DNA from 4 places in the Streptomyces sp. NPDC101393 genome. Region 2 is predicted to be linked to each of the others. Evidence: riboswitches for the same ligand, from Rfam matches in the RefSeq annotation. Region 2 holds a riboswitch; each other region holds the start of a gene.
The links. Region 2 has a riboswitch for cyclic di-AMP ahead of ACIRQ7_RS20355 (M23 family metallopeptidase). Riboswitches for the same ligand answer to the same signal wherever they lie in the genome.
Positions count from the first base shown of each region.

Region 1: it holds a riboswitch for cyclic di-AMP, as region 2 does, so the genes downstream of both, ACIRQ7_RS19830 (M23 family metallopeptidase) here and ACIRQ7_RS20355 (M23 family metallopeptidase) in region 2, are expected to answer to the same signal.
Region 3: it holds a riboswitch for cyclic di-AMP, as region 2 does, so the genes downstream of both, ACIRQ7_RS26710 (transglycosylase family protein) here and ACIRQ7_RS20355 (M23 family metallopeptidase) in region 2, are expected to answer to the same signal.
Region 4: it holds a riboswitch for cyclic di-AMP, as region 2 does, so the genes downstream of both, ACIRQ7_RS04465 (NlpC/P60 family protein) here and ACIRQ7_RS20355 (M23 family metallopeptidase) in region 2, are expected to answer to the same signal.

Region 1 covers NZ_JBIWNU010000005.1:712,469-720,004, reverse strand. Annotated here, with positions in the region: gene ACIRQ7_RS19835 (aldo/keto reductase) at 1-865, opposite strand, end outside; gene ACIRQ7_RS19830 (M23 family metallopeptidase) at 1,148-2,392, opposite strand; cyclic di-AMP (ydaO/yuaA leader) riboswitch at 2,404-2,537, opposite strand; gene ACIRQ7_RS19825 (DUF2332 family protein) at 2,924-4,246, shown strand; gene ACIRQ7_RS19820 (PP2C family protein-serine/threonine phosphatase) at 4,300-5,439, opposite strand; gene ACIRQ7_RS19815 (helix-turn-helix domain-containing protein) at 5,677-6,024, opposite strand; gene ACIRQ7_RS19810 (cold-shock protein) at 7,022-7,225, shown strand.
Region 2 covers NZ_JBIWNU010000006.1:115,553-123,088, forward strand. Annotated here, with positions in the region: gene ACIRQ7_RS20345 (M16 family metallopeptidase) at 1-1,207, shown strand, start outside; gene ACIRQ7_RS20350 (M16 family metallopeptidase) at 1,246-2,613, shown strand; cyclic di-AMP (ydaO/yuaA leader) riboswitch at 2,866-3,022, shown strand; gene ACIRQ7_RS20355 (M23 family metallopeptidase) at 3,035-3,847, shown strand; gene ACIRQ7_RS20360 (GntR family transcriptional regulator) at 4,118-4,807, shown strand; gene ACIRQ7_RS20365 (HPr family phosphocarrier protein) at 5,255-5,536, opposite strand; gene ACIRQ7_RS20370 (GNAT family N-acetyltransferase) at 5,758-7,536, shown strand, end outside.
Region 3 covers NZ_JBIWNU010000008.1:422,661-430,196, forward strand. Annotated here, with positions in the region: gene ACIRQ7_RS26695 (LysR family transcriptional regulator) at 1-575, shown strand, start outside; gene ACIRQ7_RS26700 (cytochrome P450) at 665-2,041, shown strand; gene ACIRQ7_RS26705 (transglycosylase family protein) at 2,316-3,344, shown strand; cyclic di-AMP (ydaO/yuaA leader) riboswitch at 3,606-3,775, shown strand; gene ACIRQ7_RS26710 (transglycosylase family protein) at 3,783-4,442, shown strand; gene eno (phosphopyruvate hydratase) at 4,721-6,001, shown strand; gene ACIRQ7_RS26720 (septum formation initiator family protein) at 6,143-6,595, shown strand; gene ACIRQ7_RS26725 (DUF501 domain-containing protein) at 6,663-7,205, shown strand; gene ACIRQ7_RS26730 (exopolyphosphatase) at 7,202-7,536, shown strand, end outside.
Region 4 covers NZ_JBIWNU010000001.1:1,041,213-1,048,748, forward strand. Annotated here, with positions in the region: gene pcrA (DNA helicase PcrA) at 1-1,222, opposite strand, end outside; cyclic di-AMP (ydaO/yuaA leader) riboswitch at 1,519-1,705, shown strand; gene ACIRQ7_RS04465 (NlpC/P60 family protein) at 1,713-2,876, shown strand; gene ACIRQ7_RS04470 (hypothetical protein) at 3,036-3,389, opposite strand; gene ACIRQ7_RS04475 (NlpC/P60 family protein) at 3,741-4,865, shown strand; gene ACIRQ7_RS04480 (GNAT family N-acetyltransferase) at 4,925-5,770, shown strand; gene ACIRQ7_RS04485 (alpha/beta hydrolase) at 5,765-6,889, opposite strand; gene ACIRQ7_RS04490 (LuxR C-terminal-related transcriptional regulator) at 7,267-7,536, opposite strand, start outside.

The sequences.
Region 1 (7,536 bases), on a different contig from region 2:
CGGTGGCGAGTTCGGCGGCGTGGGCCTGCGCCACCTCGTCGAGGGCCGCGAGGACCCGCGGGCCGCGGTCGGTGGCCAAGTACTCGCCGGCCTTCGACGAGCGGGCGCTGTCGACGGCCGTTCCCGGGCGGTACTTGCCGGTCAGGAAGCCGGAGGCGAGGGCGTAGTACGGGACCGCGGCCACACCGTTGCGGGCAGCCACGTCGGCGAGTTCGCCTTCGTAGGTGTCGCGGGAGACCAGGTTGTAGTGCGGCTGGAGGGCGACATAGCGGGCCAGGCCCTCGCGGCGGGAGAAGTCCAGGGACTCGCTCAGGCGCGCGGCGGAGATGTTGGAGGCCGCGATCTCGCGGACCTTGCCGGCCCGGACGAGGTCGTCGAGGGCGGTGAGGAACTCCGGGACCTCGACCGACTCGTCGTCGTAGTGGGTGTAGTAGAGGTCGATGTGGTCGGTGCGCAGGCGCGCGAGCGACGCGTCGACGCCGGCCTTGATCGTGGCGGCGGAGAGGCCCTTGAAGTCCGGGTGGGCGCCGACCTTGGTGGCGATGACGATGTCGTCGCGATTGCCGCGCGCGGCCAGCCAGTTGCCGATGACGGTCTCGGATTCGCCGCCCTTGTTGCCCGGCACCCAGGCGGAGTAGACGTCGGCGGTGTCGATGAAGTTGCCGCCGCCGGCCACATACGCGTCGAGTACGGCGAAGGACTCCGCCTCGTCGGCCGTCCAGCCGAAGACGTTGCCGCCGAGGGACAGCGGCGAGACGGAGAGCGAGCCGAGCGGCTTGCGGGCGGTGCCGGAGGGGCTTGCGCTTCCGGGGATGCCGGAGCTTCCGGAAGGCGTGGCCGGGCCGGTGGAGTGTGTGGCGGTCATGCGTGGTTGCAGCGTCGGGGCGGAGGGAGATATTCCCCCGCCGCCCCCAACACCGCACATGACAGCGGTCGTCCCGGGCCAGTCGGCATCAGACGTTGACCCGTGAGTGTCAGACCTCGGCCCCCGGGCGTCAGGCGCTGACCCGTCGGTGTCAGACGTTGACCCGCGGGCGTCAGACGCTGCCCCATCGGTGCCAGGCATCGACCCCGAGGCCGTCAGACGCTGACACCCGTCGGTGTCAGACATCGTCCCCGGGACCGTCAGACATCGCCTCCGAGTCCGTCAGACGTTGACCCCGTGGTCGCGCAGCCACGGCATCGGGTCGATCGGGTCGCCGGACGCCGGGCGGACCTCCAGGTGGAGATGCGGGCCGGTGACGTTGCCGGTGGCGCCGACGCGGGCGATGACGTCGCCGGTGTTGACCTTGCCGGAGGTCTTCACCATGGAGGACAGGTGGCAGAACCAGAGTTCGGTGCCGTCGTCCAGGGTGAGGACGACGCGGTAGCCGTACGAGCCGGCCCAGCCCGCCTGTGTGATGGTGCCGGAGTGCACCGCCTTGACGGGGGTGCCGGTGGGTGCGGCGAAGTCCTGCCCCGTGTGGTCCGCCGACCAGCGGTCGCCGGCCTGGCCGAAACTCGCGGTGAGGGTGTACGAGGAGACGGGCGCGAGGAAGCTCTTCGCCAATTCGGCGAGGCGCTCGGCCTCCGCCTTCTCGCGGGCTGCTTCCTCGGCCTTGCGCTTGGCTTCCACCTCGGCCGCCTTCTTGCGGGCCGCGTCCTGCTCGGCCTGCTGATGATTCGCGGCCGCGTCCTGCTCGGCCTGCTTGATGGCGGCCGCTTCCGCGGCCTCGCGCGCTTCTTGTTCGGCGGCGCCCTGCTGCGCGTCGGCCTGCTGCAGGATGCGGTGGCGCAGCGCCTCGCCGGCGTCCTTGCCCCCTGCGGCCTCGTCCTGGCTGAGGCCGGCCCGGGAGAGCGGGCCGGCGGCGGCAGGTGACGCAGCGGTGGCGGAGTCGGGGCCTGCGGCGGCAGCGGTGCCGGAGCCGGGCTCGGCGTCCGTACCCGAATCCGGGCCGGCGTCGGAGTCGGCCTCCGAGTCGGAGTCGGATATGAGGGTGCCGATTCCGGGGAGGGACGCGGCGTCCGGCATCTTGTCGGCCAGGTCGTCGGCCATTCCGCCGAGGTCCGGCATCGAGATCGGGGCCGGCGGGCGGTCCTCGGCCGTCGCCATTCCGCCGGCGCCGACCGCCGCGATGACGCCGACGCCCAGGACCGTGCCGCTGCGGGCGAGTCCGCCGCGCTGCTTGATCACCTTGTGCTTGCCGCGGACGGGGCGGAGGGACTCCTCGGTGGGATTCCACTCCCCCAGCGACCCGCCGTCAGCACCCTCGTCATTGCCATTGCCCGTGGCGACATCGTCGTCATGGAGGCCGAGGCCGGGTGCGGCGCCGTGGAAGGAGGCGTTGAAGGGGCCTCGGTCATCGAGGTCGTAGCCGGACGGAGCCTCGGGGGCAGGCCTGTTGGACGCCACGGGGGCGCACTCCTTTCCTTCCTTCACGCCTACCGGGTTAGCTGACGGGTTCGGAGCAGGAAGGTCTCCTACGGGCGCCTCCGGCGAGAGGCGTCCGATTCACCCCAAGGTGGTGGTTCCCCGGTTCCCTTGGCGCAGTTCCCAGAAGGTGCAGACATCCATGAGCTGTCTGACGTGCACGAGTGGCGTGACGCAGACGGGTGGCGTGACGAATGACGTGGAGAGTGACCTGTGGTGCGGGAAGTGCGCATGCGGGATTCGGCGTTGGCCGCGCGGTGCCGCCACTTGCGACGGCTGGGACGACCGCGCTGCGTTATCGGACAGTAATAGAGATGGCATCCGAATTCCAAGCGTTCCCGCGAAACAACAGGTATTGCGCACAAGCTTTGGCGTGGACTTATGCGCCCACTGGCACGCCAAACCGGGCGAGTTGGCCGCGGCTCGCCAAACGGCCCCGCGGCGATTGTGCATGAGTCGTTATGCGGAGGGGTGCCCATCAATTACGGAGAGTGAGAGCAGTAACGTCGGATCATGGTCGTCAACGTCGTCAACGTGGTCACCAACGCGCAGGCAGTGGCGGATCGGTACGCGGAGTTCTCCTGGTGGCAGGCGCGCGGGCGCTCTCCCGCCCACGAGGAGCTGACCGCACGCATCAGCCAGGACGCCGAGTACTGCGACCTGCTGTCCGGGGCGCTGCCCGTTGGTGACAAGCAGCAGCCGGACCTCCTCCTGGCCGCCGTCCGCTATCTCGACGGCCCGCACGCCGAGCAGGGGCCGCACGGCGAGGCCGCGTACGGACGCTGGCGCGAGTGGACGATCCGGCACTGGGACGAGGTCCGCGCGGTGATCATGCGGCGCTCCGCCCGTACCGACGAACCGGCCCGCTGCGCCACCCTGCTGCCGCTGCTCGCCCGGCTGCCGCAGCCGCTCGCGCTGCTGGAGATCGGCACCTCGGCGGGGCTGTGCCTGCACCCCGACCGTTACCGCTACCGCCACCACGATCGCTCTTCGGCCGGGTACGACGACGGGGTGATCAGCGGTGCCCCGCAGAGCCCGGTGACGTTCGCCTGCCGTACGAACGGGGAGCCGGCAGGAGCGGTCCGGGCGCCTGCCGGGACGGCTGGGGCAACGGCGCTCGGGACGGCTGCCGAGGCGGCCGTCGAGGAGGCGGGGAGACCCTTCGCCGCCCCCGAGGTCGTCTGGCGCGCGGGTATCGGCCCCGACCCGCTCGACCCGGTCGCCGACGCCGACGATCTCCGCTGGCTGCAGGCCCTCGTCTGGCCGGGCGACGGCGAGCGCGCGGCCCGGCTCGCGGCGGCCGTCGAAGCGGTACGGCCGTTCCCCCGCCCCCGCATCCGGCGCGGCGACCCGGTCGACGAGCTGCCCGCGCTCGCCGCCGAGGCGCCGCCCGAGGCGACGCTCGTCGTCTTCCACACCACCGCGCTGGGCTCCCTTCCGCCCGCCCGCCGCGAGGAGTTCGCCCGCGTCGTACGGTCCCTGCTCGCCGCGCGGCCCAGCCCCGGGCACTGGATCTCCCACGAGCACCACACCGTGCTGCCGTGGATCACCGCGCCGGCGCACCGGTCCCTGCGGCCGGAGGACAGCCACCTGCTGACCCTCGCCCTGGACGAGCACCCGGTCGCGCTCACGGGCCGGTACAGCGAAGCCGGCCGAGCCGACGCGTACGGCCGGGACGGCCGGTTCGGCCAGGAAGGCGGAGACAGCCCGCACGGCGAATACGGCCAATACGGCCAATACGGCCAATACGGCCAGACCCTGTACTGGCTCCAGGAGGAGAAGAGCGCAGGCGCGGCGGACCGGAGCGAGGACCGGACCGCTCAGCTCGACGACTAGGACCTGAGCCGAGATGCCAGGCCCTGGAACGACGTCCCGGATCCGGCCTGCCCTCAGCCACCCAACGGCCGCTGGACCGCCAGCAGCGCCATATCGTCGACCGGGAGCCCGCCCGTATGCCGCGCCACATCGGCGGAGAGGGTGTCCAGGAGGTCGTCGGGCCCCGCGAAGTGCCGTCCGCGCAGCCGGGCCTGCGGGTCGTAGAACCGGCCCGCCAGATCGCGGGCCTCGGTCACCCCGTCCGTGAACAGCAACAGCAGGGATCCGGCGGGGAAGAACGTCTCGTCCGCCCGGTCCGGCCACCCCGCCACGTCGCTCAGCCCCAGCGGCAGGGCGGGCGATACAGGAGCCAGCTCACGGAGGCCGCCGTCCGGCGCGAGCAGCAGCGGCGCCGGGTGGCCGCGGTTGAGGACGCGCAGCACGGAGTGTTCCTTGGAGGGAATCTCGGCCAGTACGGCCGTGGTGAACCCCTCGAACCGGTCGAGCCCTTCGCGCCGCCCGCCCTCCCGTTGGAGGGCCCTCTCCAGCCGGCCCGCCACCGCCTCCAGCGTCGCCTCCTGCTCCGCCGCCTCGCGGAAGGCGCCGATGACGATCACCGCGGCCTCGACCGCCTCCAGGCCCTTGCCCCGTACGTCGCCGACGATCAGCCGTACGCCGTGCGGGGTGTCCTGCACCGCGTAGAGATCGCCGCCGATCTGCGCGTCCACCCGCGCGCCCACGTAACGGGCGGCGATGCACAGCCCCGCGAGCCGGTCGGGCGGCAGCGGCAGCACGGCTCGCTGGGCGGCCTCCGAGACATCCCGCACCGATGCCAGCCGGGCGTCGCTCCTCCGCACGACCCGGTTGATGCCGAGCGACAGCACGGCGACGACGAAGACCGTGAGGACCTCGGTGATCGACTCCCGCTGGTCCTGGGAGCTGTGATAGCTCGCGACCAGGACCTCGCCGGCCAGCGCGGCGAGCGCCGTGAAGGCGGTACCCCGCAGCGAGTAGAGGGGCGCGGCGACCAGAGGGGCCGCGGAGAAGAACGGAGCGGCGGTATAGCGGCTCGGCGTCGTGACGTCGAAGAAAAAGCCGCCGACCACCAGGATGGCGGGGAGCCAGCGGGCCAGGCGGCGACCGAACGGCGACATCCGGTCGCGGCGCGCACGCCGCTCCCCGTCGCCCGCGCGGTTACTCCCGCCTCGAAGCATCCGCACCGGCCTCTTCCCACTCCCGCCCCTCGCGCACTCGACCACCCAAGGCTTTCCGCTGCGCGGTCGGGCGGCGAATCCTCGGGGTCCGGTCGGGTCATGAGAAAGGCGGGCCCCCGTCGCCCGCCCGCCCCGGCATCGGCGTTCCGCTGCCTGAGCGCAGGCGATGCAGCGGGCCGGCCGCGGGGGCTCGTGGTTCCGGGGGGCGCTGTGCGGCGGCACGACCCACGCCGAGTGTCAGGGGGCGGTGGACTGCCCCGGGCCGGCGGCGGGTCGGCGCAAGGATTCGTTGAGCCGCTGGGCCTCTTCGAGCTGGTCTTCGAGGATGACGATGCGACAGGCGGCGTCGATCGGCGTGCCCTGGTCGACGAGCTCGCGGGCGCGGGCCGCGATGCGCAGCTGGTAGCGGGAGTAGCGGCGGTGGCCGCCTTCGGAGCGCAAGGGAACGATGAGCCGGGCTTCGCCGACTGCCCGCAGGAAGGCGGGCGTGGTGCCGATCATCTCCGCCGCCCGGCCCATGGTGTACGCGGGGTAGTCGTCGTCATCGAACTTGTCGGTGGTGTGCGGGGGAGTCTCTGCGGTCATCGAACCTCTTCATAGGACGCGTCGAGGGGCCCTGATGCCGTGCGGCACCAGGGCCCCGAGGGGTGTCAACACCATCTGCCGGCGCTGAGCGCCGACCGTCTCTTGTCGCATGCGCGCCCGAGGGGGCGGGGATGCGCGGATCGCAGCTGCGTGACCGGGGACCACCTTCCAATCCAGGGCCTGCGGTACCCGAGCGGACGTGTCCTCGCTCGGGCGATCCTGATGGTGCTTGTACTCCTCTTCCTTCTCTTCCGGTTGATCTCTGTCGTGCAGTCACGCTCGGCGGCCCTCGGGCCGCCCGGCCCGGCAGCCAGCCGCGGGGCCCCTGCACATCCTGGCTCCGCCACTCCACTGCCGCGCCTGTCGTGTTCGCGGCACTTCCCGCTCTGCCGCGACGCACTGACTTCGTTGGCTACGAGAGAAACGGTAGCCACGTGAACGACGAATGTCTACTGCGTCCACCATAGATTTGCGGGGCCTCCGGCAACAGGGCCGGCCCGCCCCGCACCCTCCGGCGGCCACCCGCCGCACGGGCCGCGCCCCCCTGGGCCCGGCATGGCGGGCCACGGCCCGGCCTGGCGCCTCCACGCCCTGCTCCACCCGGCCACGCCGCCACGGCTGCCGCCGCTCCGGCTCGCCGCCGACCCTGCGGAGCGGCAGCGGCGAGCCGGAGCCGCGGCACATTCCCCGGCCGTACAGGTGCGGGCGGCGATGCCAAATATCTAATGCCGCAACGATAGAAATGAATACCGTGGCGGCAAGGGTTTTTTGTGCTCCCGAAATGCCGGGGATGGTGTGCCGTGCGGAGCCTTCGGTGCCGTGCTACCGTCGCTCTCAGTTGCAGTTGTGGTTCCCAAGACTTGCAAGCGGGCTCGCCGGTATATGCGGCGGGAACGCTTTCGTATTTCCGGTGTTTATCTCCGGACGGGTGATCAACGCAGCGATTGCGGAGTCCGCACGGTGCGGGCTCCGGGCACTGCCCCGAAGGAGATATGACATGGCTACTGGCACCGTGAAGTGGTTCAACTCGGAAAAGGGCTTCGGCTTCATCGAGCAGGACGGTGGCGGCGCTGACGTCTTCGCCCACTACTCGAACATCTCTGCCCAGGGCTTCCGTGAGCTTCAGGAAGGCCAGAAGGTGACCTTCGACGTCACCCAGGGCCAGAAGGGCCCGCAGGCCGAGAACATCGTTCCCGCCTGACGCTGACGCGTACACCGAGCTGGGGCCCGCACCTTGGGGTGCGGGCCCCAGCTCGTTCTTTTGCACGATTCCCTGGTGCGCGCGATGACCGCACCAGCGGCACGGGGCAGCCTGTTCCTGCCCATTCGCCATGGCCGCGGCGAGCCTGCAAATCCAGCGGCTCCATGACCCGGCAGCGATATCGCCTTTCTCAGTGGCGTTATCGCCCTCTCTTCGGCGTGCACGGCTGACATATTCCCGGCCCGCTTTGTTCCATTTCTTTTCATCGGTTCGTTCTTGCGATTCTTCGTGCGGCTCGTTGCTGCCGGGAA
Region 2 (7,536 bases):
ACACGAGGTCAAGGGCCGTACAGGCCTGGCTCACCTCTTCGAGCACCTGATGTTCCAGGGGTCCGCCCAGGTGAAGGGCAACGGCCACTTCGAGCTCGTCCAGGGCGCCGGCGGTTCGCTGAACGGCACCACGAGCTTCGAGCGCACCAACTACTTCGAGACCATGCCCGCCCATGAGCTGGAGCTCGCGCTCTGGCTGGAGGCGGACCGCATGGGTTCGCTGCTCAGCGCGCTCGATGACGAGTCCATGGAGAACCAGCGCGACGTCGTCAAGAACGAACGCCGCCAGCGCTACGACAACGTCCCCTACGGCACGGCCTTCGAGAAGCTGACGGCCATGGCCTACCCGGAGGGCCACCCGTACCACCACACCCCCATCGGGTCGATGGCGGATCTGGACGCGGCATCCCTGGAGGACGCGCGGGCGTTCTTCCGTACGTACTACGCGCCCAACAACGCCGTTCTGTCGATCGTCGGCGACATCGACAGCGCGCAGACGCTGGCCTGGGTGGAGAAGTACTTCGGCTCGATCCCCTCGCACGACGGCAAGCAGCCGCCGCGCGACGGCACGCTGCCCGAGGTCCTCGGCGCCGAGCTGCGTGAGGTCATCGAGGAGGAGGTCCCCTCCCGTGCCCTGATGGCCGCCTACCGTCTGCCGCACGACGGCACCCGTGAGGCGGACGCCGCCGACCTGGCGTTGACCGTCCTGGGCGGCGGCGAGTCCTCGCGTCTCTACAACCGTCTGGTGCGCCGCGACCGCAGCGCCGTCGCGGCCGGGTTCGGGATGCTGCGGCTGGCGGGCGCGCCGTCGCTCGGCTGGCTGGACGTCAAGACGTCCGGCGGCGTGGAGGTCCCGGGCATCGAGAGCGCGGTCGACGAGGAGCTGGCCCGCTTCGCCGCCGAGGGTCCGACCCCGGAGGAGATGGAGCGCGCGCAGGCCCAGTTGGAGCGCGAATGGCTGGACCGCCTGGCGACGGTCAGCGGCCGGGCCGACGAACTGTGCCGCTTCGCGGTCCTGTTCGGCGACCCTCAGCTCGCGCTGAGCGCCGTACACCGCGTCCTGGAGATCACCCCGCAGGAGGTGCAGGCGGTCGCCAAGGCCCGGCTGCGCCCCGACAACCGCGCGGTGCTCGTCTACGAGCCCACCGAACCGGCCGACGCGGCTGCCGGGACCACTGACCACAACGCAGAGGAGGCGGCCCAGTGAGCGACCTCACCGCCGGCGCGGAATCCCCCGTGAGCACCATGGACTTCCACCCCCAGCCCCGGGGCGGCGCGCCCAAGCCGTGGGCCTTCCCGGCCCCCGAGCGCGGCCAACTCGCCAACGGGCTCACCCTCCTGACCAGCCACCGCCCCGGCCAGCAGGTCGTCGCCGTCGAGATCAACCTCGTCGCGCCCCTGGAGGCCGAGCCGGAGGGTCTGGACGGCGTCGCCACGATCATGGCGCGGGCGCTGTCCGAGGGCACCGACAAGCACGACGCGGAGGAGTACGCCGCCGAGCTGGAGCGCTGCGGCGCCACCCTCGACGCACACGCCGACCACCCCGGGCTGCGGGTCTCCCTCGAGGTGCCGGCATCCCGCCTCGGCCGCGCGCTCGGCCTGCTCGCCGACGCGCTGCGTGCCCCTGCCTTCCCCGAGAGCGAGGTCGAGCGGCTGGTTCGCAACCGTCTCGACGAGATCCCGCACGAGCTCGCCAACCCGGCGCGGCGTGCGGCGATGGCGCTCTCGAAGGAGCTGTTCCCGGCCACGTCCCGGATGTCGCGGCCCCGTCAGGGCACCGAGAAGACCGTCGAGCGCATCGACGCCGCGGCCGTCCGCGCCTTCTACGACGCCCATGTGCGGCCCGCGACGGCCACCGCCGTGATCGTCGGCGACTTCACCGGCGTCGACCGGGACGGGGCGCTCGCCGACACCCTCGGCGCGTGGACCGGCTCCACCGCCGAGCCGCTGAAGCCGTCGCCGATCACCGCCGACGACACCGGCCGGGTGGTGATCGTGGACCGCCCCGGCGCCGTCCAGACGCAGCTGCTCCTGGGCCGCATCGGGGCCGACCGCCACGACCGTGTCTGGCCCGCGCAGGTGCTCGGCACGTACTGCCTGGGCGGCACCCTCACCTCCCGTCTGGACCGGGTGCTGCGCGAGGAGAAGGGCTACACCTACGGGGTGCGCGCCTTCGGCCAGGTGCTGCGCTCCTCCGACGACGGCACGGGCGCCGCGATGCTCGCCATCAGCGGCTCGGTGGACACCGCCTCCACCGGGCCGGCGCTGGAGGACCTGTGGAAGGTGCTGCGCACCCTGGCGGCGGAGGGCCTCACGGACGCCGAGCGGGATGTGGCCGTGCAGAACCTCGTCGGGGTCGCGCCGCTGAAGTACGAGACCGCCGCGGCCGTGGCCGGCACGCTCGCCGACCAGGTGGAGCAGCACCTCCCGGACGACTTCCAGGCGCAGTTGTACGCCCGGCTGGTGGACACCGGCACGGTCGAGGCGACCGCCGCCGCGGTCAACGCCTTCCCGGGGGACCGGCTGGTGACGATCCTGGTGGGCGACGCGGCGCAGATCGCCGAGCCGGTCAAGGCGCTGGGCATCGGCGAGGTGACGGTCGTCAGCGGCTGACCCCTGGGGCGGGCGCCGGCGGCCGGAGAGACGGTCCGGCAGGCGCTGGTGACCCCTGGTCATATCGGGTTATTCGGGATCCCGTGGCGTATGGACGCCACGGGATCCCCTTTATGTCCGGAATGCAGCGGCTGGTTGCGTGGTGCTCCTGTGGCGTACGGCACAAAGAGACGGTTCTGTTTGCCGATTGAAAGATGTCCCGATTAGCGTCAGTCCGGCTGTTCGTCAGACGTACGCCGCAACCGTGGCACCGGACAGTCATCGCCGAGTCCCCGTACGGCGCGAGCCAGGGGAGCCGGGGACCCACATGTCCCCTGGGGTGAATCGGACCCCTCTTCGGAGGAGCCCGTAGGAGACCTTCCTGCTCCGAACCCGTCAGCTAACCCGGTAGGCGAGAAGGAAGGAAAGGACAAGCCAGCACATGGCGTTCACCCGTGCCACCGGGAAGCACCGCCGTGCGAGCCGCACCGCTCGTACGACCCGCAACATCGCCGGCATAGCCACCCTCGCGGCCTCCGGCGTCGTCGCCTCCGTGGCCTCGCCGGCGCTGGCCGCCACGGACGAGGCACCCACCTACGACACCGGCCTGACGCAGGCCGTCGTGGTGGGCGACGAGCTCGCCGACCGGATCGCCGCGCAGGCCGACGCGCAGCAGGCGGACGCCGAGGCCGCCGCCGCGCAGGCGAAGGCCGAGGCCGAGGCCCGCAAGGTCGCCGAGATGGCCAAGCAGCGCGCCGAGGAGGCCAAGAAGAAGGCCGAGGCGAAGGCCAAGAAGGAGCGCGAGGCCAAGGAGCGCGCGGCCCGCGAGGAGGAGCGCAAGCGCCTCAACACCTTCGTGGCGCCCGTCGCCGGCTCCTACGTCTCCACCGGCTACCAGGCCTCCAGCGGACTGTGGTCCTCCGGTAGCCACACCGGCATCGACTTCCACGCCGCCTCCGGCACCACCGTGCACGCCGTCGGCGCCGGCACCGTCGTCGAGGCCGGCGACGGGGGCGCGTACGGCAACAACGTCGTGATCAAGATGAAGGACGGTACGTACACCCAGTACGGCCACCTGTCGTCGTTCTCCGTCTCGGTCGGGCAGAGCGTCACCCCGGGGCAGCAGATCGCGCTCTCCGGCGCCACCGGCAACGTCACCGGACCGCACCTCCACTTCGAGGCCCGCACCGGCCCTGACTACGGCTCGGACATCGACCCGATCGCGTACCTGCGCGCACACGGCGTCAACGTCTGACGGTCCCGCACCGCACGCACCGCACGCACCGCACGTCCCCCCGAAGCCCCGAAGCCCCGGCCCCGGCCGGGGCTTCGTCGTCGGCGGGGCTTCATCGGGGGCAGGCCGGGTCGGCCGCGCGGCAGCGGCAGGTGTGTGGGCGCACGCCCTTGGCCAAAAGATATCCATGAATAACCGGAGCCCGTCAAAAATCCGTCCCGGTCGAATAGAATCACGGAAATAGTCGCCGGTCGGCGGCCATTTCCCGGGATTGCGGCGGAGGCACGGACGATGCGAGGCCATATTTCCGCGCATGCGGTGTGCACGGCGATTCGCGAGGACATTGTCTCCGGCGCGCTCGTGCCGGGGAGCCGGCTGATCGAGGACATCCTGGCCGCGCGTTACGGCGTCTCCCGGGTGCCGGTCCGTGAGGCGCTGCGCACCCTGCAGTCCGAGGGTTTCGTCACCACCCGCCATCACGCGGGTGCCTGCGTCGCCGAGCCCACCGAGCAGGAGGCCGCCGACCTCCTGGAGATCCGCGCCCTGCTGGAGCCGCTGGGCGCCGCCCGCGCGGCCGTCCGGCGCAGCACGGCGCACCTCAAGGTGCTGCGCGGTCTGGTGCGCCTGGGGCGCGAGCGATCCGGCCACGGCCACCCTGCGGATCTGCGCCAACTGGACGGCTGGTTCCACGAAACGCTCGCCCAGGCGGCCGGCAGCCCCAGTCTGACGGCGCAGCTGACCCAGCTGCGGCGCAAGATCGAGTGGATGTACACGGTGGAGCCGTCGGCGCGGGTGGCCGAGTCGTGGGACGAGCACGGTGCGCTGCTGGACGCGGTGGCGCGGGGTGACGCCGGGCGGGCGCGCTCCCTGATGGCGGCGCACATCGAGAGCGCCCTTCCGGCCCACAGGTTGCGGCGTCCCGTCGCGGCCGGGGTGAGGGAGGCGAAACGACCCGTCAACACGGCGCGCGCCCGCCATTAACAATCGCCCCGTATACAAAGAGATACGGAATGGGCGGAGGGCATGTGAGGGGCGAGCTATAGGCTGTTCCCCTTTCCCCTTTCCCCTTTCCGCTTTCGGGTGTCCGGCTTTCCGTTTCCGGATTTCCGGTTGCGGAGTGCGCGAATTCCGCATTCCGGGTGCGTGCCGGGGAATGGCGGGTGCCCAGGGGCCGGTTTCCCGGAGAGTTTTATCGCGGGGGAGCGGGTTCCCGTTCGCGCACTGCAGAAGCGCACCGCCGAAGCGCGTAGCGGAAGCGTGCGAGCGACGCGTGCAAGCAAAGCGCGCAACGAATCGCGCGCAAGGAACCGCCCACCCGGATCCGCCCCCTTCGTACGTCACCACACCCGGCGACAGAAAAAGCCCCGCAGCGGCGGCCGTTTCCGGTCGCCGCTGCGGGGCCGCAGAAGCTGGGTGGTCCTGAAGGACTCAGACGGTCTCGGGGAGCTCTTCGAGACCCTCGGCGACGAGCTTCGCCAGGCGGTCGAGCGCGGCCTCGGCGCCTTCGGCGTCGGAGGCCAGCACGATCTCTTCGCCACCCTGGGCGCCGAGGCCCAGAACCGCGAGCATCGAGGCCGCGTTGACGGGGTTGCCCTCAGCCTTGGCGATCGTCATCGGGACGCCGGCCGCGGTGGCCGCACGGACGAAGATCGAGGCGGGGCGGGCGTGCAGGCCCTCGGCCCAACCGACATTGACGCGGCGCTCAGCCATGGTGTTGCCCTTCGAGTCGTGACTGTTGTCTAGACCAGTGTCGCACGGTGCCGGAGTGGTCCGGAAGCCGATCGCCACGGCCTTCCTGCTCCCGGCCTTCCGGCGCAGGACCGTGCGGGGAGGGCCGGGTTCCGTGGTCGTTCCGGCGCCCGGGTCCTGCCCCGCTCTCCGAGACTACGCATACCGAGCCGGTTGTCGGTGCCCGGCCGTACGCTGTCCGCATGCAGACGTCGCCGGACCACGCCTACCCGACCCACTGGGAAGCCGACGTGGTGCTGCGTGACGGCGGCACGGCCCGCATCCGCCCCATCGCCCCCGATGACGCCGAGCGGCTCACCTCCTTCTACGAACAGGTTTCGGACGAGTCGAAGTACTACCGCTTCTTCGCGCCCTACCCGCGCCTGTCCGACCGCGACGTCCACCGCTTCACCCACCACGACTACGTCGACCGGGTCGGCCTCGCCGCCATCGTGGGCGGCGAGTTCATCGCCACCGTGCGCTACGACCGCATCAACGACCAGGGGCTGCCCGCCAAGGACCCCGAGGACGATCAGGCCGAGGTCGCCTTCCTGGTCCAGGACGCCCATCAGGGCCGCGGTGTCGCCTCCGCCCTCCTTGAGCATGTCGCCGCCGTCGCCCGCGAGCGCGGCATCCGCCGCTTCGCCGCGGAGGTGCTGCCCGCGAACACCAAGATGATCAAGGTCTTCACGGACGCCGGCTACACCCAGCAGCGCCGGTTCGAGGACGGCGTCGTCCGTCTGGAATTCGACCTCGAGCCGACGGAGCAGTCGATGGCCGTGATGCGCGGCCGCGAGCAGCGCGCCGAGGCCCGCTCCGTCCAGCGGCTGCTCGCCCCCGGCTCGGTCGCCGTCATCGGGACGGGCCGGGCGCCCGGCGGCGTGGGCCGCACCACCCTGCGCAACCTCCTCGACTCCGGCTTCACGGGCCGCGTGCACGCCGTCAACCACGCCTTCCCCGAGGGCACGGACCGGCTCGACCCCGAAGGCGTGCCGGCCGTCCGCTCGCTGCGGGAGATCCCCGACCCCGTCGACCTCGCGGTCATCGCCGTCCCCGCCGCCCGTGTCCCCGAGGTCGTCCGCGACTGCGGCGAACACGGCGTCCAGGGCGTGCTGATCCTGTCCTCCGGGTACGCCGAATCGGGCCCCGAAGGCCGCGAGCTGCAGCGCGCCGTGCTGCAGCAGGCCCGCTCGTACGGCATGCGGCTCATCGGGCCCAACGCCTTCGGCCTGATCAACACCGCCGCCGACGTCCGGCTGAACGCCTCGCTCGCCCCGCGGATGCCCGGCACCGGCCGCATCGGGCTCTTCACCCAGTCCGGCGCCATCGGTATCGCCCTGCTCAGCGGGCTGCACGCCCGCGGTCCCGGTGACGACGGCATCGCCGGTATCTCCGCCTTCGTCTCGGCCGGGAACCGCGCCGACGTCTCCGGCAACGACCTCCTCCAGTACTGGTACGACGACCCGGACACCGACGTCGTCATCCTCTACCTGGAGTCCATCGGCAACCCGCGCAAATTCGCCCGGCTCGCCCGCCGCACCGCCGCCGTGAAACCAGTGGTGGTCGCCAAGGGCGCCCGCCACAACGGCACCGCGCCGCCCGGCCACGCCGTCCCCACCGTCCGCATCCCCGACAGCACCGTCGCCGCCCTGATGCGCCAGGCGGGCGTGATCCGCGTCGACACCGTCACCGAACTCATCGACGCCGGGCTGCTGCTGGCCTCCCAGCCGCTGCCGGCCGGCCCTCGCATCGCCATCCTCGGCAACTCCGAATCCCTCGCGCTGCTCGCCTACGACGCCTGCCTGACCGAAGGGCTGCGGCCGCTTCGGCCCCATGTGCTGGCCTCCGCCGCGACCCCGGACGACTTCCGGGCCGCGCTCGCCGACGCCCTCGCGCGCGATGCCTGCGACGCCGTCGTCGTCACCGCCATCCCCTGGGTGGGGGAGGGGGACACCGCCGCCCCCGGAGAGAGCGAGGAGGCC
Region 3 (7,536 bases), on a different contig from region 2:
TCTCCGCCGTCGATCTCGCCCGGGAGCTGGGCGTCTTCCGTACGTCCCACCCCCAGGTGCGGATCAGCTTGCAGATGGAGATGAGCGACCCGCTCATCGAGCAGGTGCGGCAGGGCACCCTGGACGTCGCGTTCGTCGGTCTTGTGCCGGGCGCCCGGACCGCCGGGGTGCGGGAGAAGGAGCTGGCCCGCGGCGAACTGGTCGCCGTGGTGGCACCGGGGCATCCGCTGGCCGGGCAGCGCACGACGCGGCTGTCGCGGCTGGCCCGGGAGACCTTTGTCGACTTCACCGCGGGGTCGGCGGCCCGCCGCCAGCGCGACGAGGCGTTCCGCGCGGCGGGGCTCACCTCGGACGTGGCGTTCGAGGTGACCACCGTCGAGTTCCTGGCGAAGCTGGTGCGCGCCGGGCTCGGTGTCGGCATGGTCCCCGAGGCCATCGCCTCCGAACTGACCGGGCTGCACACCCTGCGGGTCCGGCCCGCGCCCGAGCGCACCGAGCGGCTGGTGTGGAGCGGCCTCGGGCCGTCGCCGGCGGCCGCGGCGTTCCTGGAGCAGCTGGGGGTGGCCCCCGGGTAGACGGACCGGGCAACGGCTCCGGTGCGGCCCGGCGTACGCCGTGAGGTCCGCGGGTACGCCGGAGCGCGGCGGGCGGTTACGGTCGGGAGGTGCACGACAAGCCCGGTACCTGCCCTGCGGACGGCCCCGCCGAAGCCCCCTCCGCCACCCCCGCGAGCTGCCCCGCAGCCGCGCACGTCCCGCCCGCCCCCGAGCTCTTCACCTGGGAGTTCGCCACCGACCCGTACCCGGCGTACGCCTGGCTGCGGGAGCACGCGCCGGTGCACCGCACCGCGCTGCCCAGCGGCGTCGAGGCCTGGCTGGTGACCCGCTATGACGACGCGCGGCAGGCACTCGCCGACGCCCGGCTCTCCAAGAACCCGGTGCACCACAGCGAGGCGGCCCACGGCAAGGGCAAGGTCGGCATCCCCGGCGAACGCAGCGCCAACCTCATGACCCACCTGCTCAACATCGACCCGCCGGACCACACCCGGCTGCGCCGCCTGGTGGCGAAGGCCTTCACCCCGCGCCGGGTCGCCGCCTTCGCGCCGCGCGTACAGGAGCTGACCGACGCCCTCATCGACGGCTTCGCCGAACGGGGCGAGGCCGACCTCCTCCACGAGTTCGCCTTCCCGCTCCCCATCTACGCGATCTGCGATCTGCTCGGCGTCCCGCGCGAGGACCAGGACGACTTCCGGGACTGGGCCGGGATGATGCTGCGGCACACCAAGGCCGGGCAGAGCGGCGGTCCGCGCGGCGGCGTGGCGAAGTCCGTGAAGAAGATGCGCGGCTACCTCGCCGAGCTGATCCACCGTAAGCGCGAAACGCTGAGCGAGCGGGCGGACGGCGACGAGGACCTGATCTCCGCCCTGATCCGGGCCTCCGACCACGGCGAGCACCTCAGTGAGAACGAGGTCGCCGCGATGGCGTTCATCCTGCTCTTCGCCGGCTTCGAGACCACCGTCAACCTCATCGGCAACGGCACCTACGCGCTGCTGCGCCACCCCGCCCAGCGCGAACTGCTGCAGAAGTCGATCGCGGCGGGGGACAGCGAGCTGCTGGCCACCGCCGTCGAGGAACTGCTGCGGTACGACGGTCCCGTCGAGCTGGCGACCTGGCGGTTCGCGACCCAGGACCTGACGCTCGGCGGGCAGCGGATCGCCGAAGGGGACCCGGTCCTGGTGGTGCTGGCCGCCGCCGACCGCGACCCGGAGCGGTTTGCCGAGCCGGACACCCTCGACCTCACCCGGCGCGACAACCAGCACCTCGGATACGGACACGGCATCCACTACTGCCTCGGCGCGCCGCTGGCCCGGCTGGAGGGGCAGACCGCCCTCGCGACGCTGCTGACCCGGCTCCCGGACCTCCGGCTTGCGGCGGATCCGGACGATTTGCGCTGGCGCGGCGGGCTCATCATGCGCGGACTGCGGTCACTGCCGGTGGAGTTCACCCCCGCGCCGAGGGGCCCGCAGACCGACGACGACTGATGCGCCATCAGGCAAACCTCCTGACGCGTGACCTTTACGTGATCTCCACTACACCGGCTTGTGACTACCCGTAACCCCGGCTACCTTTCCACCCACGATCGACATGCTTCACCCGATCGGCCGAAGCGATGGCACGATGCACCCGTCCAACGGTGCGTTCCGCGCATCGGCGTACGGACAACTCAACCGCCGCTCGAAAGGCAACCGCATGCGTTCCGGGAACGGCCGACACCGGCGCCCCCGTCAAGCACCGGCCATCTTTGTCACGGCGGGAGTGACCGGCTCGGCCATCGCGCTGCCCCTGCTCGGCGCGGGCAGCGCACACGCCGCCGACACCGCCACCTGGGACCGCGTCGCCCAGTGCGAGAGCGGCGGGGTGTGGAGCTCGGCCTCGGGCAACGGCTTCTACGGCGGCCTGCAGCTGACGCAGGACATGTGGGACGACCACGGCGGCGCGACCTACGCCTCGCGCCCCGACTACGCCAGCCGCTCCCAGCAGATATCCGTGGCCGAGGCGATCCTCGACGACCTCGGCCCCGATGCCTGGCCGAGCTGCGCGGTGAACGCCGGGCTGACCCAGGACGGCCGCGCGCCGAGCGTCGACCCGGGCGGCACCAGCAGCCCGCGTCCCGACCCGTCGGAGTCCTCGGACACCGACGACTCCTCGAACCCCTGGGACCCGTCCGGTTCGTCGTCCGACGACCCCGACCCGTCGGACACCTCCGACGGGACGCCCGCGCCGGAGGCCTCGGACCCGTTCGAACCGACCGACCCCACGGACTCCTCCGACGCGCCCGAGGCGGACGAGCCCTCCGACTCCGCGACGCCGGGCGACGACGAGGGCGACCACCGCGGGGACCGGACCGACGGCAGCGACCGCGGGGACGACCGCGGGGAAGACAGCGGTCGTGGTGACGGGGAGAGCGGTTCGCCCTCCGACTCCGGCTCCGCCGACCGCGAGCCGAGCGAGACACCCACCAAGGGCAAGCACCGCGGCGGCAGCGACGACGCCGATGAGGACAAGAGCGACGGCAAGAGCGCCGGCCGGGGCGACGCGGACGCGGGCGGCTCGGGCGACGAGGACCGGCCGTCGGGCCGGCACGCCTCGCGCGGCGACGACGCGCACCGCACGGAGCCGGCCGACGGCGAGTACACCGTGCGTGCGGGTGACAGCCTGTCAGCCATCGCCGAGCGCCATGAGCTGGCCGGCGGGTGGACCGCGCTGTACGACCGCAATGAGGACGTCGTCGGCGACGACGCGGACCTGATCCACCCGGGGCAGCTGCTCAATCTGGGGAACTGAGAAGGGGAGTTCGGACACCTTCGCCCCATTTGAGGAAAGTGAGACATGGATCTCGTTCCGGGGCGTGGTGTCCGACCTGCCGCCCGATTCGATACCGGGTGCCACCTGCGGAAATGTGAGCAACCCGTGATCAAAAAGGGTCAACTTGGTTCAGAAGGTGGGGTTTGAACACCAAGGGGGTTCCTGCTTAACGTCAGGACCGCTCGCCAAAGCGGGCCCTTCGATCGCATCGCCGAATCCTGCCGGCGGTCGGAGGCAGTCGACGCGCAAGCGCCGAAGGCAGGAGCGGGGGACCCAAGGTAAGTGCCGGCCCCACCCGCGAAAGCGGGTCAACCGGCTTGGGGTGAAGCCATGTGTCATGCACACACGGCCGGGCAACTCACATGGCCCGAACCCGACAGCTCACCTCGTAGGCGTCGGTGAGGAAACGAACGAACCATGCTGATCATCAAGGGCAAGCACCGTCGTCCGTCCAAGGCCGTCCGCGTCGCCACCCTCGCGGGTATCGCCGGTGCCGCCGTGGCCGTCCCGCTGATGGGCGCCACTTCCGCCTCCGCCGCCTCCGTCTCCACCTGGGACCAGGTCGCCCAGTGCGAGTCCGGCGGCAACTGGTCGATCAACACCGGTAACGGCTACTACGGTGGCCTGCAGTTCTCGAACTCCAGCTGGGCCGCCGCCGGTGGTACCCAGTACGCCGCCCGCGCCGACCTGGCCACCAAGAGCCAGCAGATAGCCGCCGCCGAGAAGCTCCTCGCCATCCAGGGCCCGGGTGCCTGGTCCTGCGCCGGCGCCGGCAACCTGACCTCCGGTGGCCCCGCCGCCGACGTCGACACCTCCGGCAACGACGCGAAGACCGACTCCGCGCCGAAGCAGGAGGCCCCGGCCAAGCCCGAGGCCAAGGAGGCCCCGGCGCCCGAGCGGACCCCCGCGCCGAAGAAGTCCAACAGTTCCGGCAACTACACCGTGAAGGCCGGCGACACCCTCGCCAAGATCGCCAAGGCGCACGGCAAGGACTGGAAGTCCGTCTACTCGGAGAACAAGTCCGTCATCGGCGGCAACCCGAACCTGATCTTCCCCGGCCAGCAGCTCAACGTCTGAGCCGTCGTCCCCCTCATCGGGACCCCGTGAGACGGCCCCGCCCGGCGCGACCCCCGACGCGCCGGGCGGGGCTTCTCCGTTCCCCGGGCCGCGCGCCCCGCAGCCCCGTGACCGGCCGCTCAGTTCGAGATTTCCCGTTCCGCGAACAATGCGCCATACGCCCTGTGAACTGGGCCTTTGGGCCTCTTTTCGTCCCGCTGAGCGGGCCGAGGGCAAGCGGATCGGCCCGAGCCCGTTAGGCTCGTGCTGCAACTCCAGACACCCACGAAGGAGACAACGTGCCGTCCATCGACGTCGTCGTAGCCCGCGAAATTCTCGACTCGCGAGGTAATCCCACGGTCGAGGTCGAGGTCGGCCTCGACGACGGCAGCACGGGCCGTGCCGCCGTGCCGTCCGGCGCCTCGACCGGCGCCTTCGAGGCCATCGAGCTCCGCGACGGCGACCCGAGCCGTTACCAGGGCAAGGGCGTGGAGAAGGCCGTCCTGGCCGTCATCGAGCAGATCGGCCCGGAGCTCGTCGGCTACGACGCGACCGAGCAGCGGCTGATCGACCAGGCGATGTTCGACCTGGACGCCACGGACAACAAGGGCTCGCTCGGCGCCAACGCCATCCTCGGCGTCTCCCTCGCCGTCGCGCACGCCGCCTCCGAGGCCAGTGACCTCCCGCTGTTCCGCTACCTCGGTGGCCCGAACGCGCACGTCCTGCCCGTCCCGATGATGAACATCCTCAACGGTGGGTCGCACGCCGACTCCAACGTCGACATCCAGGAATTCATGATCGCCCCGATCGGCGCGGAGTCCTTCTCCGAGGCGCTGCGCTGGGGCGCCGAGGTCTACCACACCCTCAAGAAGGTCCTGAAGGAGCGCAGCCTCTCCACCGGTCTCGGCGACGAGGGCGGCTTCGCCCCGAACCTGGGCTCCAACCGCGAGGCCCTCGACCTGATCCTCGAGGCCATCAAGCAGGCCGGTTACGCCCCGGGCCAGGACATCGCGCTCGCGCTGGACGTCGCCGCCTCCGAGTTCTACAAGGACGGCTCGTACGCCTTCGAGGGCAAGAACCGCTCGGCCGCCGAGATGACCGAGTACTACGAGGGCCTCGTCGCGGACTACCCGCTCGTGTCCATCGAGGACCCGCTGTTCGAGGACGACTGGGCCGGCTGGAACGTCATCACCGAGAAGCTCGGCGCCAAGGTGCAGCTCGTCGGTGACGACCTCTTCGTCACCAACCCCGAGCGCCTGGCCCGCGGCATCGAGGAGAACTCCGCCAACGCGCTGCTGGTGAAGGTCAACCAGATCGGCTCGCTGACCGAGACCCTGGACGCCGTCGAGCTGGCCCAGCGCAACGGCTTCAAGTGCATGATGTCGCACCGCTCCGGTGAGACCGAGGACGTCACCATCGCCGACCTCGCCGTCGCCACCAACTGCGGCCAGATCAAGACCGGCGCCCCGGCCCGCTCCGAGCGCGTCGCCAAGTACAACCAGCTGCTGCGCATCGAGGAGATCCTCGACGACGCCGCGGTCTACGCCGGCCGCTCCGCGTTCCCGCGCTTCAAGAGCTGATCGGCAGCGGCTCCGCCGCACCTCGAAGCGTCCCCGGCAACGGTCCCGTACCGTTGCCGGGGACGGCTTTGCTTCCGAAGAGCTCGGCACGGAGCAGGGCCCCCGCGTAGGTTCTCAAGCCGGCGACACAGGGGAGGCGATGTGCCCGCGGACCGGTTCTCGACCGCGACCCGGCTCAAGGCGCTCGGAGAGCAGGCGGCCGCCCGGGTCTACCGTGCCCGGCAGCCCCGCCGCAACCGCCTCACCGGACGCGCCGCGCTGCTGGCCATGGTGATGTGCTCGCTCGTCGTCGCGCTCGCCTATCCCATAAGGCAGTACATCTCGCAGCGTTCGGACATCACCGACCAGCGTCGCGAAGCCGAGACCGCCGGCCGGGAGCTGGACCGGCTGCGCGACCAGAAGTCCCGCTGGCAGGATCCGGAGTACGTCCGGCAGCAGGCCCGGCGGCATCTGCACTTCGTCGCGCCGGGGGAGACCGGATACATCGTCCAGGACGGTTCCGGCACGGCCACAGCGAAGAAGGGGCCGCCGACGGCACAGCGCCCCTGGTACGAGAACCTGTGGGACGGCGTCGACTCCGCCGACAAGCGGTAGCCCGTACGCCGGGATTCCGCACCGCACTCCCGCCCCCTCCGCACCACTCACCTCACCGAAAGCGCACATGGACACCGCCCCGCCCCAGACCGAGCCCACCGAGCCCACCGCCGCGGACATCGCCGCCTTCAAGCAGCAGTTGGGCCGCCCGCCGCGCGGGCTGCGTGCCATCGCGCACCGCTGCCCCTGCGGGCAGCCGGACGTCGTCGAGACGGCGCCGCGCCTGGAGGACGGCACCCCCTTCCCCACGCTCTACTACCTCACCTGCCCGCGCGCGGCCTCCGCGATCGGCACGCTGGAGGCCAACGGCGTGATGAAGGAGATGACCGAGCGGCTGGCGAGCGACCCCGAGCTGGCCGCCGCCTACCGCGCGGCCCACGAGGACTACATCCGGCGGCGGGACGCCATCGATGTGCTGCAGGGCTTCCCGAGCGCGGGCGGGATGCCCGACCGGGTCAAGTGCCTGCACGTGCTCGTCGGCCATTCCCTCGCGGCCGGACCGGGCGTCAACCCGCTCGGCGACGAGGCGATCGCGATGCTGCCGGAGTGGTGGCGGAAGGGGCCCTGCGTGACCCTCTGCCAGGACACCGCCGAAGGAGACGCCAAGTGAAGCGGGTCGCCGCCATCGACTGCGGTACGAACTCCATCCGGCTGCTGGTCGCGGACGCCGACCCGGAGACCGGGGAGCTGAAGGACCTGGACCGCCGGATGCAGATCGTCCGGCTGGGCCAGGGCGTGGACCGCACCGGCCGGCTGGCGCCCGAGGCGCTGGAGCGCACCTTCGCGGCCTGCCGGGAGTACGCCGCGGTGATCAAGGAACTGAGCGCCGAGCGGGTCCGCTTCGTGGCGACGTCCGCGTCGCGGGACGCGGACAACCGCGACGACTTCGTCCGCGGCGTGGTCGACATCCTGGGTGTCGAGCCCGAGGTGATCACCGGTGA
Region 4 (7,536 bases), on a different contig from region 2:
CGGTCAGCCGGTCGATCTCGTCGGCGACGAACTGGGCCTCGTCGTGCTCGGTGTCGGCGACATAGCCGGTGATCTTGGGGCCGGCGCCGGCGTCCGTCCAGAGGTTCTTGGGGCGGCGGTTCTCGTTGCGCTCGATGACGGCGTTGGCGGCGGAGAGGATCGTCTGCGAGGAGCGGTAGTTCTGCTCCAGGAGGATCGTCGTCGCGTCCGGGTAGTCCTCCTCGAACTGGAGGATGTTGCGGATCGTGGCGCCGCGGAAGGCGTAGATCGACTGGTCGGCGTCGCCGACGACGCACAGCTCGGCGGCGGACTCATGGGGGCCGACCAGCTCGCGTACGAGGGTGTACTGCGCGTGGTTGGTGTCCTGGTATTCGTCGACGAGGACGTGCCGGAAGCGGCGGCGGTAGTGCTCGGCGACATCCGGGAAGGCCTGGAGGAGATGGACCGTCGTCATGATGATGTCGTCGAAGTCCAGGGCATTGGCCTCGCGCAGCCGCGACTGGTACATCGCGTACGCCTGGGCCAGGGTCTTCTCGAAGCCGTCGGCCGCGGTGCCGGCGAAGTCCTCCTCGTCGATGAGCTCGTTCTTGAGGTTGGAGATCTTCGCGCTGAAGGACTTGGGCGGGAAGCGCTTGGGATCGAGGTCCAGGTCCCGGCAGACGAGCGCCATCAGCCGCTTGGAGTCGGCGGCGTCGTAGATCGAGAACGACGAGGTGAAGCCGAGCTTCTTCGACTCGCGGCGCAGGATGCGGACACAGGCGCTGTGGAAGGTCGAGACCCACATGGCGTTGGCGCGCGGTCCGACCAGCTCCTCGACGCGCTCCTTCATCTCGCCCGCGGCCTTGTTCGTGAAGGTGATCGCGAGGATCTGGCCGGGGTGGACATGGCGCGAGCCGAGCAGATGCGCGATGCGGTGGGTCAGCACCCGGGTCTTTCCGGAACCGGCGCCGGCGACGATGAGCAGCGGGCCGCCGGTGTGCACCACGGCGGCCTTCTGTTCGTCGTTGAGCCCGTCGAGGAGCGCCGCGGGATCGACGGCCGGGCGGGGGGCGCCGTCGCGGTAGTACGGCTCCCTGGGCGCGGGCGCGTCGAAAGCGCCGCCGAAGAGGTCGGCCGGCACCTCCTCCGCGGGCGGGCCGTGCTCGTCCTCGGGAGGGGGCGGGGGCTCCTCACCCTTGGGGCCGAGGTCCGCCAGGAAGCTGTCGTCAAAGAGGCTGCTCATCGCCCACCGAGTCTAGAGCGCCCCACTGACAGCCCGCGCCGGAGTCGCCGATACCGGTCGCGGACGTGGAGAGGCGCCGTCTGCCGGAGCGGACAAGGGGGGTTCACCGTCCGGAACCGGCCGCACCGCTCTCCGTCACGTAACCGAATCCGACATCTGGCGCAAGTGCCCCCGCATCGCGTTCAGGTCACGAAAAGGTTTCGGGCAAATCGAACATCAGCCTTCACAGGAGCCACACGAGTTGGCTACCGTGCACGCTCAGGCAGCCCGCATCCCCGCGGACGAAAGCGTCAGCACGGGCCGCCACGCCGAGTCCGTTCCTGCCACGAAGGCAGCCGGAGCCGGGGACCCACCAGCACCACCGGGGTGAATCGATCCGTACAGCCGTCGCCAGCGGCGGTACGGACCGTAGGGCAAGCCTTCCGTCAGCGACACCCGCCCGAACCCGACAGCTAACCCGGTAGGCGGTCCACGGAAGGAGTCGCCGGCCTTGGCGTCGCATCGCAAGCCGCGCACCCGCGTACTCACCTCGCCCGGAAGCCGTCGTACGGCCGCCGGGCTCACCACTGCTGCCCTCGCCTCGGTCACGCTGCTCTCGCAGTCCGCCGATGCGGCCCCCAGGGCGCCCAAGCCCGGCATCGAAGAGGTCAAGAAGAAGGTCGACGACCTGTACCACCAGGCCGAGGTGGCAACGGAGAAGTACAACGCCACCAAGGAGAACGCCGACGAGCAGCGCGACAAAGTCAACGGCCTTCTCGACGCCGCGGCGAAGCGTGCCGACAAGATGAACGAGTCCCGGCGCCAGCTGGGGACCTACGCCGCCGCGCAGTACCGCACCGGCGGCATGAACCCGACCGCGCAGCTGATGCTCGCCAAGGACCCGCAGCAGTTCTTCGACCGCAGCCACCTGATGGAGCGGCTGACCGGCCGGCAGAAGCAAGCCGTCAGCGACTATCAGGAGCAGCAGTCGGCGGCGGCGCACCAGCGCGCCGAGGCGACCCGCAGCCTGGAGCGGCTGCAGGATTCGCAAGTGTCGCTGAAGGAGTCCAAGGCGTCGGTCCAGGGCAAGCTCGCCGAGGCCCGGCAGCTGCTGTCCCGGCTGACCGCCCAGGAGAAGGCGCGCCTCGCGCAGTTGGAGCGCGAGAAGGAGGCGGAGGCCAAGCGCAAGGCCCAGGAGCAGGCCGAGAAGGAGCGCAAGCAGCGCGAGGCGGACCAGAAGCGGCAGGGCGGCGGACCGGGCGACGGTTCCTCGGACGGCTCGGCCGGCGGGTCCGGCGGCGGTTCGACCGGCGACGGCCAGACCTCCTCCAAGGCCGCGAAGGCGCTCGCCTTCGCCCGTGCCCAGATGGGCAAGCCGTACGTCTGGGGCGCGACCGGCCCCAACTCCTTCGACTGCTCGGGTCTGACGCAGGCGGCGTGGAAGGCGGCCGGGGTCGATCTGCCGCGGACGACCTGGGATCAGGTGAAGACCGGCGAGCGGGTGGCCACCAAGAATCTGCAGCCGGGTGACCTGGTCTTCTTCTACGACGACATCAGTCACGTCGGGATGTACATAGGCGGCGGCAAGATGATCCACGCTCCGAAACCGGGCGCCAGCGTCCGCGAGGAGTCGATCTACTACATGCCGATATACGGGAGCGTCCGCCCGGCCTGAGGGCCCGCCCGCTCCACGGGGGCCGCGCTCCCGCGGCCTCCCCCTGAGTCCACCCCCCACACGGCCACCCCCCACGGCCACCCCCCACAGGCCACCGCGCGGTCATCGCCTCCGGAGTCCGGAGTGCGCCGACCGCGCGGTGTGCCGTTTTTGGGGTCCTCAGGTCCAGAGGACCGCGATGAAGATGTTGGCGACCGTGAGCAGGCCGACGGCGCCGAAGAGCGCCTTGTCGACCTTCTCCTCGTCCCGCTTGACGTAGACCAGCGCCAGGATGACCACCAGGACGGCCAGCTTGATGCCGATCTTGAGGTTGTTGACCGGATGGTCGTCGGCCTGGTTGAGGCCGACGAGAACGATGCCGGTGACCAGCATCGTCAGCGCGCCGTGCAGCATGGCCGGCACGAAGCGGGCGCCGCCGGCGCTCATGGCCTTCATCTGGGTCAGGAAGCCGCCCAGCAGGGAGGCGATGCCGATGATGTGCAGACCGACGAAGATATTGGTTACTACGTCCATAGTGCTGGATCGTATCCGCCGCATAGCACGGGCCTTCAGGCAGGGCGCCCGCAATCGCCGCATCGGTCAGGACATGCCGGTCCCGGGCCTCGCCGGCGGTGACCGGGCGAGCATTCACGTAACGGAAGCGGCCGAAAGCGACCAGTGCCGGGCAAGTGAAGGCTCCTTGGTGACACCCAGGTTTAGCGTCCTCCTCCAGGCGGCCGACTCCCCGCCGTTGCCGGCATCCGTCCGGTGACGGATCGGACGCCGTGCCGGGCCCGGCGGTGGCCCGCCCCCTTGCCAGGGGCCGCCGCCGGGCCCCTCGGGACCACGGACCAGCCGGGCCATGCACGGCCCGCAGGGAAGGAAGTGACGGCCCCAGTGGCGTCGCACCGCAGGACCACGCAGCATCCGCTCGCCCCGTTCGCGCTGCCCGGCGTCGGCGCCCGGACCGCACGCACGGCCCGTACGGCCGCCACCCTGGCCCTCGCCGGGGCCGCCACGGCCGGCGCTTTCGACGGCACCGGCCAGGCCGCTCCCCGCCCCGCACCCGACCAGGTCAAGCACCAAGTCGCAGCGCTGTACCAGGAGGCAGAGGTGGCGACGCAGAAGTACAACGGCGCGAAGGAGCAGGCCGATACCGCGCGTGCGGAGCTGAGCGCGCTGCAGGACGAGGCCGCCCGCCGCACCCGGAAACTGAACGCCGCACGGGCCGAGCTGGGCACCATGGCCGCGACCGAGTACCGCTCGGGCGGCGTCGACCCGACCGTACGGCTGCTGCTCTCCGCCGACCCGCAGCGCTATCTGGACGGCGCCACCGTGCTGGAGCGGGTGGGCAGCCATCAGGCGACCGCCGTGGCCGGGTACGCGCGCCGGCTCGGCAGCGTCCGCCAGATCCGCGAACGCGCCGAGGCGACCACGGAGCGGCTGGTGCGCACCGAGTCCGCGCTCAAGAAGCACCGGGTCACCGTGGTGCGGAAGCTGGACTCCGCCGAGCGGCTGCTGGACCACCTGACCGACGAGCAGCGAGCGCGGATGGCGCGGGCCGCCGGCCAGGACGGCCACGCCGACCGCGGAACGGGCCGCGACGGCCCCCAGGGCGACCTCGTCAGCTCCCTTACAGGGGCGCCGGCAGCGGCCCCCGGCTCCCGCGCCGCCCGCGCTGTCTCGTTCGCCCGCGGCGCGATCGGCAAGCCCTACATCTGGGGTGCCACGGGACCCTCCGGGTTCGACTGCTCGGGGCTGACCCAGGCCGCCTGGAAGTCCGGCGGCATCTCGCTGCCCCGCACCACCTACACCCAGATCAACTCGGGACAGCGCGTCGCCAGGTCCGAACTCGCCCCCGGTGACCTGGTGTTCTTCTACTCCGGCATCAGCCACGTGGGCCTCTACATCGGCGGCGGCAAGATGATCCACGCCCCGCACCCGGGAGCGCCCGTACGGATCGCGCCGATCGACGAGATGCCGTTCGCGGGAGCCAGCAGGCCGGCGTGACCACCGGAGCGCGGCCTAAAGCGCGGCACGGCCGGGCGGGCGCCTTTAGGCTCGGCCGGGTGACCAACTCCTGCGCCGACGGGGCGCGTTCCGACTCCGGGGCCCGCTCCGGGGCCGTCTCCGGCTTGGGCTTCGGCTCCGGCTTCGACTTCGCGGCCGGGGCCGGCACGGGTTCGGGATCCGGCACCGGTTCCCGGTCCGGCGCGCTCCCCGCCGTCGTCCACGCCTGGGTGGACGGCTGGGCCCGCGCCCGCGGCACGGACGCGCCCCGGCAGGTCCCCGGCGGGTTCCGGATCGAGGTCGGGCGGCCGCACCACCTCGCGCGCTACGTCCTGCCGACCGCCGACCCGGCCGTCCTGCGACGGCTGGTCGACGGCATCACCACCCCCGGCCTCGGGCTCAAGGTCTGCGCACCACGCGAAGCGGTCGCGCCCGCGCTGACCCCGGCCTGGGAGATCAGCGACCCGCAGTACCTGATGACGTCCCCTTTGGCGGTGCCGCCGACGCGCCCCCTCGCACCACCGCCCGGCTACCGGCTGGACGTCTCCCACCAGGACGACGGCACCCTCGACGCCCGCGTCCTGGCCTGCGAGGAGACGGGGTCGGCCGACTCCGGGGCGACCCCCGTGCCCGCCGCGAGCGGCCGGGTCGCGCTCGTCTCCCCGACGGGGCACCGCGGCGCGTACCGCCCCTCCGCCGTCTTCGACATGATCGGGACCGACGCCGCGCACCGGCGCCGCGGACTGGGCCGGGTCGTGATGGCCGCACTCGCGGCACATGCGGTCGAACTCGGCGCCGTGGAGGGTGTGTTGGTAGCCAGTCCGGACGGCCGTGAACTCTACCGCGCCCTGGGCTGGCGGCTGCGCGCGCCGGTCACGGCAGCGGTCATCCCGGCGCGCTCATGACCTGAGCTGGTGGCCCAACCAGCGGAAGACCTCCGGCACCTGCTGCTTCCACACCGCCGTGGTGTGGCCGCCGGCGCCGGCCGCGATCTTCCGTACGGTGACCGTCGTCGGATTCTGCGCCAACTGCCGCAGCCCGATGCCCGCCTGGTATCCGTCACCCTCCGCACCCGACACATACAGCGCCGTACGCGGCGGCTTCCCGGCGGCATTGGCGGACCGCAGAATGTTCATCGGGTTGGAACGGACACGCTGCTCGGGGTCCTTGCCGGCGAGGGAGTCGCGCTCGATCGCCGGGTCGTTGTAGCCGGACATGGCAACCGCTGCCCGGTAGCGGTCCGGATGCGCCAGGGCGAGCTTCGCTGCGCAGTGGGCGCCCGCCGAGTAGCCCGCGAGGGCCCACGCGTCCGGCGCGTCACCGGCCCGGAAGTTGTCGATGACCATCCGGCGTACGTCGACCGTCAGCCAGCTGTCGGCGTTGACCTTGCCCGGGAGGTTGACGCACCCGGTGTCGGCGCCACTGAGGACGTTGGTCCGCGGCGCCACCAGGATGAACGGTGCGATCTCACCGCGCTGCATCCGCGGCCTGAGCTGCTCCCCCACGCCCAGCGCACCCAGCCAGGACTTCGACGAACCCGGATATCCGGGCAGCAGCTCGACGACGGGGAACTTCTTGTTCCGGTACGCGGGATCGTTGTACTGCGGTGGCAGCCACACATAGACCTCGCCGCTGACGCCCGAGATCTTCCCCCTGAGGTCGGTCTGCTGCACTCCGGTGCCCACCACCGGGTCGTCCGCCGGCCGGAAGGCCTGGAGCTGCTTGGGCTCGTTGCTGATCTGCCGGCCGCCCATGCCGTCGGGGCCCAGATCCTGGGCGGCCTCGACATGGCTTCCGGTGCCGAGCAGGTCGTCCCAGGTGTCGTAGAGGCTGTTTGCGTTGTTGACCAGCACGAACACCACCATGATGGCCGTCACCTGGGCGAACAGCAGCATCATCAGCCGGGCCAGGCCGCGCAGCAGGCGCGGCCCGGATATCCGGGTCCAGAGCGCGAGCGGCAGCAGTAAGGCGACGGCCAGCAGCGCGATCGAGGTGAGGAAGAAGGGCGTGCCCGTCAGGCTCATCGGGGGTCTCGCTTCCAGGACAGTACGCGGACGACGTGGGGTGTGGTTTCGGCACCGCCGTCGGCAGCGAGCCTTTCCGCGCCGTTAGATGACGATCCGCGTCGTCGTGGTTGCCCCTCTTTGGGCCCTCTTTGATACCGGTTTACGCGGGCCCTCCGCCTTCACCACCTGGTCCGCCCGTCACCCGCCCCACGGACGTCCGCCCTGCCGCGGCCAGGGACGTCCGCCCCGCCTTGCCCGCACGCGTCCGTCCCGGCTCATCCCGCTGACGACCGCCCTCGGGCGGTCCGTGCGGTTCTCGGGACGGTCCCTACGGGAGCGCCCCCTCAAGGAGCTCCTCAAGGACCCCCTCATGGGCCCCGGGGATCCCCTAAGGGTCAGACCAGTCGCCGGGCCGTGGCCCACCGTGTCAGCTCATGGCGGTTGGAGAGCTGGAGCTTGCGCAGCACCGCCGAGACATGCGATTCGACGGTCTTCACGGAGATGAACAGCTGCTTGGCGATCTCCTTGTACGCATAGCCGCGCGCGATCAGCCGCAGCACCTCGCGCTCGCGCTGGGTGAGCCGGTCCATGTCCTCGTCGACCGGCGGGGCGTCCGTGGACGCGAAGGCGTCGAGGACGAAGCCGGCCAGCCGCGGCGAGAAGAC